2 regions of the Cupriavidus sp. SHE genome follow, and region 2 is predicted to be linked to the other one. Evidence: predicted binding sites of a transcription regulator. Region 2 holds the regulator's gene; the other holds the start of a gene.
The links. The regulator FNR, encoded in region 2, switches genes on or off when oxygen is low (the NO sensors DNR and NnrR bind a similar motif). The targets are predictions, from matches to a motif close to TTGATNNNNATCAA.
Positions count from the first base shown of each region.

Region 1 (3,410 bases), on a different contig from region 2:
GAGCTGATGGCGGTCATCGAGGCGCTGCGCGCGCTCAAGCGCCCATGCATCGTCAATATCTATACGGACTCGCAATACGTGCAGAAAGGCATCAGCGAGTGGATTCACGGCTGGAAGGCACGCGGCTGGAAGACGGCGGACAAGAAGCCGGTCAAGAACGCCGACCTCTGGCAGGTACTGGACGAAGCCCAGAAACCTCACCAGATCACGTGGCACTGGGTGCGCGGTCACAACGGGCACCCCGGCAACGAACGCGCGGATGCGCTGGCCAATCGCGGGGTGGCGTCGATCAATACCTGACCCGTCGTTTACAATCCCGCCCATGCGACAAATCGTTCTCGATACCGAAACCACCGGCCTCAATCACGCAACAGGCGACCGCCTGATCGAAATCGGCTGTGTGGAACTGGTGAATCGCCGCCTGACAGGCCGCCACCTCCACTTCTACGTCAATCCAGAGCGCGACATCCATGAGGATGCCATCGCCGTGCACGGGATCACGCTCGATTTCCTGGCCGACAAGCCCAAGTTCGCCGAGGTCGTCAACGAGGTCCGTGACTTCGTGCAGGACGCCGAACTGATCATCCACAACGCGCCCTTCGACCTTGGCTTCCTGGATATGGAATTCCAGCGCCTGGACCTGCCGCCGTTCCGCCAGCACGCCAGCAACGTGATCGATACGCTGCGTGAAGCCCGCCAGATGTTCCCGGGCAAGCGCAACTCGCTGGATGCGCTGTGCGACCGACTGGGCGTCAGCAATTCCCACCGCACGCTGCACGGCGCACTGCTCGATGCCGAACTGCTCGCCGAGGTCTACCTGGCGATGACGCGCGGCCAGAACTCACTGGTCATCGACATGCTCGACGGCGCCACCACGGATGGCGAGACGCGTAGCACCGCCGACCTGTCCGCCATGACGCTGCCCGTGCTATTGGCCTCCGAGGAAGAAATCTCGGCGCACATGGGCGTGCTCAAGGAACTCGACAAGGCAAGTGGCGGCAAGACGGTCTGGCAAGAGGCCTCTCCTGCCGAAGCCGCCACGCAGTAGGGCCTGGCGCCTCCCGAGGGATCTCGAAGAAAATTCGAAAAAGGGCTTTACAAGATACCGGCCCATCGGCATAATCTCGTTTCTCCACTGCACGACATCAGCAGCAACGATGACGAAGCAGCATGGGTGGTTAGCTCAGCGGTAGAGCACTGCCTTCACACGGCAGGGGTCACAGGTTCAATCCCTGTACCACCCACCAAATTATTGGCTAGCAACGCCTTACGTTGCCCTGAACCCGGTTAGCTGACGAGCTTTCCGGGTTTTTTGTTGTCTGTCGATGGCCGAAGGTATTCGTCATCCTTCACCGATCACGATACTGGGCGCGCCCATCGAACGCTCATCGATAACGTCGACTCCCTATCCACCCTCTCGACCTGCCGATCATGGCTGGTGATTCTTGCCGCTTCGGCAAACCCATGCCTTGCGACGCTGCGGCTTGCTCATCCCGGATGAGGCTCGCGGGCGGGCGCCGAGCCTGCAGATATCGCACCTCCCTGGCGGATTGACGGCTCCGAATGCGCCGTTGACGGTGACTCCGCCCTGCCCCAATTCGCGAAGAAGAGCTTTGACCACTTTGACGCAGATCATCTCCCTCAAGCGCCAAGCGATGTTGAAATAGAGATGTGCAGTGCATTCCAAGGTGTTGTCATCGGGGCGTGATCGAAGCAAGCTAGTATCTGATACGCCCTTTCTCCGTCAGGCCGTCGCCGTGTCGCAGGCCCCCCAGAAGATGCCTGCGGCTTGACTAGGCGATGCGCGCCTCCGATCGAAACGCGAGACCGGCCCGCCCGGTTGCAGAAAAAGGCCCCGACTCCACATGACTGGTCCTCCTGCCAGCCACGACACCGAAAACCAATCGCCCCCCATCTGGCACACGCTCACCGACACACAGGTCGGGCAGACCTTGCAGACCAGCGCAGCCGGTCTGAGCGCAGCCGAAGCCTCCCGTCGACTGGACGAGTACGGTCCCAACCGTCTCGCACCACCCAAGCGCCGCGGCCCGCTGATGCGGCTGCTGCTGCAGTTCCACAACATCCTCCTCTACATCATTCTCGGCTCGTCGATCGTCTCGGCGATTCTCGGTCACTGGGTCGATGCGGCCGTGCTGCTCGTGGCGGTCGTGATCAATGCCGTCATCGGGTTCATCCAGGAAGGCAAGGCCGAAGCCGCCATTGATGCCATCCGCGCCATGCTCGCCCCGCTTGCGTTCGTGATTCGCGATGGCCAGCGGCACGAAATCGCCGCTGCGGATCTGGTGCCGGGCGATGTGGTCGCGCTGGCTTCGGGGGACCGGGTGCCCGCCGATCTGCGCCTGACCTCGGTCAAAGAACTGCGGGTCGAGGAGGCCGCGCTCACCGGCGAATCGTTGCCCGTGGAAAAGAATGCCGCGCCCGTGGCGGAAGACGCGCCGCTGGGCGATCGCTTCGACATGGCGTACTCCGGCACGCTAGTGGTCTACGGACAGGCGACCGGCATCGTGGTCGCGACGGGTAGCGCCACGGAACTGGGCAGGATCAACGAGATGCTCAGCAGCATCGAAAGCCTGTCAACGCCGCTGGTACGGCAGATCGATCGTTTTGGGCGCGGTCTGGCGGTAGCCATCCTGTTGCTCTCCGCCGTGGTGTTCGTGGCCGGCATTCTCTGGCGTGGCCACTCTGCAGCTGACATGTTCATGATGGCCGTGGCGCTGGCGGCCTCCGCCATCCCTGAAGGGCTGCCTGCAATCATGACCGTCACGCTTGCGCTCGGCGTGCAGCGCATGGCCCGGCGCCATGCCATCGTGCGGCGCCTGCCGGCGGTGGAGACGCTGGGATCGGTGACGGTGATCTGCTCCGACAAGACCGGCACGCTGACGCGCAATGAGATGACCGTGCAGCGCATGGTCTGCGCGGGCCATGTATTCGATGTCGGGGGCGTCGGTTATGCGCCGGTGGGAGACTTCAGCATCGACGGGCACATCGTCGACCCCATGAGTTGCGCGCCGTTGGCCATGGCCCTGCGCACCGGCGTACTCTGCAACGACGCCAACATGCGCAATGACGAAGGCATGTGGCACGTCGAGGGCGACCCGACCGAAGGTGCATTGCTGGTGGCTGGCGCCAAGGCGGGCGTGGAACACCAGAATCCTGAATCCGGCTGGCATCGACTCGATTCCATCCCCTTCGAATCCGAGCACCGCTTCATGGCCACCTACCACCACGATGCCGATCATGCGCCGTGGATCCTGATAAAGGGTGCGCCTGAGCGCATCCTCGACATGTGCGCGCGGCAGTGGAATCTCGATGGGGAGCGCCCGCTGGACGTGGATTACTGGCGCCGCATGGCGACCGACACCGCGGCGCAGGGCCTACGCCTGCTCGCC
Region 1 is NZ_JWMB01000020.1:41,115-44,524, forward strand. It holds gene rnhA (ribonuclease HI) at 1-300, shown strand, start outside; gene dnaQ (DNA polymerase III subunit epsilon) at 323-1,048, shown strand; tRNA gene RN01_RS10735 (tRNA-Val) at 1,173-1,247, shown strand; gene RN01_RS10740 (cation-transporting P-type ATPase) at 1,866-3,410, shown strand, end outside.
Region 1: a site for FNR is predicted at 1,623-1,636, ahead of RN01_RS10740 (cation-transporting P-type ATPase). Genes of this name have one in related genera too.

Region 2 (3,410 bases):
GTGTGTCCGACCGGTATCGATATTCGTGATGGCCTCCAGTACGAGTGCATCGGTTGCGGCGCCTGTATCGACGCGTGCAATTTGGTCATGGACAAGATGGAGTACCCGCGCGGACTGATCCGATACACGTCGGAAAATGCGATGCGCAAGTCCCTGTCGACATCCGACGCGCGCAAGCGGCTGCTGCGACCACGCACGATCATCTATACGCTGATCTGGTTGGTTCTGGCGGCGGGCTTCGTCGCGTCGCTGGCAGTGCGCTCGCCGATCAAGGTCGACATCATTCGGGATCGCGGCGCGCTGGGCCGGGAAGTGGAGGGTCGCTGGATCGAGAACGTCTATCGGCTCCAGGTGATCAACACCACGGAAGCGCCGATGCGGATTCGCGTGGAGGCTGAAGGCGATGACCTGACTGGACTGACGGTCGAGTATGATAAGTCCGCCGAGGCCATGCAGCCAACGTCCAACCGGTTGTTGCCGATTCGCATTCGCGTGCCGATCGACGATGCCAAGGAAGGCACGCATAAGATCAACGTAACGGTGACGGCGGAGGGCGAGGACGGCCGAGACGCGCATATCAGGCAATCCACGAGTTTCATTGTTCCCCGCAATCTGTGATGCTGAGGGTGAAATGGCAGCAAACAAGGAGAGCGCAATGACATCCCAACAGTCCAAGCCCTGGTACAGGGAACCGTGGCCGTGGCTTTTGATGAGCGGTCCGTTGCTTGCAATTATTGGCTGCGGCGTGACCATCTGGCTCGCCAACACGCATCCGGATTTGCCGGTTTCCGGCGTGGAGCGTCATGGCCTGGTCGTAGAGAAAACGGGGGCGGAGCATGTGGCGTCGCCGGCTGCGAGGCGCCCATGAGACTCCGCTGGCTGATGTGGGTACTTTGGCCGGCGTTTCTGATGGGCGGAGCGGCCACCGCCACCGTATTTTCGGTCGTTGATCCGGGCGATCTCACGTTCTTCGGGCACCAGGTGGAAGCGTCTCGTGAGGCGGTCTACACGATTGGCTTCCTGGTGGCGTGGTTGTTTTGCGCGTTGTCCAGCGGGCTGACGCTATACACCATGCCAACCAAGCTCGAGGAGACCGACGAACTCGAGTAATGGATCGAGTGCAGGTAGAAAGCAAAACGGCCGCACCGGGCGCTGAGTTCCCGGTGCGGCCGTTTTCCAGGCTAGGAGGTTCGTTAGCAGTTTCGGCTATAGACCTGCCTGATGCCTTCCATGTCCACGAGTTTCACGTGTCGTTGGCGAATCTGAATCAGGCCGGCTTCGGCGAATCGAGAGAAGAGCCGACTCACGGTTTCGAGCTTGAGGCCAAGGTAGCTGCCGATTTCTTCGCGGCTCATCCGCAGCACGAACTCGCTCGACGAGTAGCCGCGCATCGACAGGCGCTCCGACATGTTGACGAGAAATGCTGCCAGGCGCTCTTCGGCACGCATCGAGCCAAGAGTGATCAGCATGATCTGGTCCTGCGAGATTTCCTTGCTCATCAGTCGCAGGAACTGCTGCTGGAGAGAAGGCAAGGTGCCGGACAGCGATTGCAGGTCATCAAATCGTACGACGCAGACCTCGGTGTCCTCGAGCGCGGTGGCATCGGACGCATGCTGCATCTCGCCGAGGCCGTCGAGCCCGACGACTTCACCGGGCAAATGGAAGCCGGTGATTTGCGTGCGTCCGTCCTCCATGGTCACGTGGGTCTTCAATGTGCCAAAGCGGATCGCATAGACTGCGGTAAGCGGTTCGCCCATGCGATAGAGCGTTTCGCCCTTGTGAACACGAACGCGTTCCTGTACGAGCGTGTCCATCTTTGCGAGGTCCTGTTGCGACATGCCCACGGGAAGGCAAAGCTGGCCCATGGCGCAAGTGGAGCAACGCGGAGACATCTCGGTGACGGGAATGGAGGTAAGCAATTGATGGTGCTCGCATGAATGCGCTTGCGATGGAGGCGCGATGCAGGCATTTTACAGCTTGATGTGACGCAGAAGCGAGGAACAGTTGCCATTTGGTGTGCTTTTCAGTGTCTTTACACTTGCATTGCTTGGCGGCGTGCATTGCGCAGCCATGTGTGGAGGAATTGCCATTGCTGTCGAGCAACGGCAGTCCGGGGGCGCTGTCGCGGTCGTTAACGTCGTGCATCGCTCGCGGTTTCACTGGTGGCTGGAACTGCTGGTCATGCACGCCGGGCGTCTCACGACCTATGTGCTGCTTGGGGCGCTGATGGGGGCGGTGGGCGCGACAGTCTGGAAGCAGGACTACCTGCCAGTGCAGCGCTGGCTCTACGGTGCAGGCAGCCTGTTGCTCGTTCTGACCGGGGTGTGGTTGTTGCGCGGCCGCGTCATGCGGGCAACATGGCTCGAGCGGTTGGCGGCGCGGGCGGCCTCATATGTCGTTCAGGGCGTCGCGTCGCTGGGTATGCAGATGCCGCTACGCTTGCGTCGGCACGCGCCCATCATGCGGCGCTATGGGATGGGGCTGGCCTGGGGGCTGGTGCCTTGCGGTATGGTGTATGGCGCACTCGCGCTCGCCCTGTTGGCTGGTAATGCGCCGTCTGGGGCACTTGTCATGACGGCCTTTGGCATCGGGACGCTGCCGAACCTGCTGGTGATCTCGGGTTTGTCGGGCTACCTGCGGCAACTGTCGCGCCGCCCCAGCGTGCGAGTGGGCGCCGCGCTTATTGTGATCAGTTTTGGGGCGCTGGGTGTCGCACGCGCCGTCTGGCTGCCCGATACGTTGGCCAATCACGGCTTCTGCGTCGTGTTCTAGACTTTTTTGCTGGTTGCAGGGCGGGGCTGGAATGCCATACAATCGCGAAACCACGGTATCGCGCTCCGATGCGCTCGTGGCGTCGCCGGGGCTGCATTCCCGATCTGGGGTGTGTGCCCAGGGGGTCTGGGCAGGTCTGGCTTGCCAGGATCGTCCCCACAGTTCATCCGGTTCAGAAGATCTGGTTCCAAAGTCCGATGGGGCTGTGTGGAGAGGTGGCGCCGGTGCCAGGCGAAGTTGCCTGGGCCGATATCGATTGTTTCTTGCCGCCTTGGCGATCTGATTGTCCAGGTGAATGTCCACCCCAAAAGGGAGAGGGTGCGACGCAAGAGGTCCGTTGACTGGCGCAGTCTGTCAGCCCCGGACGATCTCCTGCCGGAACGACCCGGCAATTCGATGCAAAGAAAATGAGGTGCACGGCTGCGCTGCGAAAAGCTGCGAGTTAGCTGCGCGATGAGATGGCGGTGGCTCAGGCCTCGCTGTATCTGCAATCTCCAGTGCTTCAGGATTCGTCCAGAAGCAGGTGCAAAGACAGGCTGCACACAATCACATGAATACCCAAGAGGCGAAGATCGTCCTCGAGACCGCGCTGATCTGTGCGCAGGAGCCGTTGCGCGTTGGTGATCTGCGACGGTTGT
Region 2 is NZ_JWMB01000025.1:119,707-123,116, forward strand. It holds gene ccoG (cytochrome c oxidase accessory protein CcoG) at 1-618, shown strand, start outside; gene RN01_RS14140 (membrane protein) at 632-868, shown strand; gene RN01_RS14145 (hypothetical protein) at 865-1,110, shown strand; gene fnr (fumarate/nitrate reduction transcriptional regulator Fnr) at 1,194-1,919, opposite strand; gene RN01_RS14155 (sulfite exporter TauE/SafE family protein) at 2,005-2,772, shown strand; gene scpB (SMC-Scp complex subunit ScpB) at 3,323-3,410, shown strand, end outside.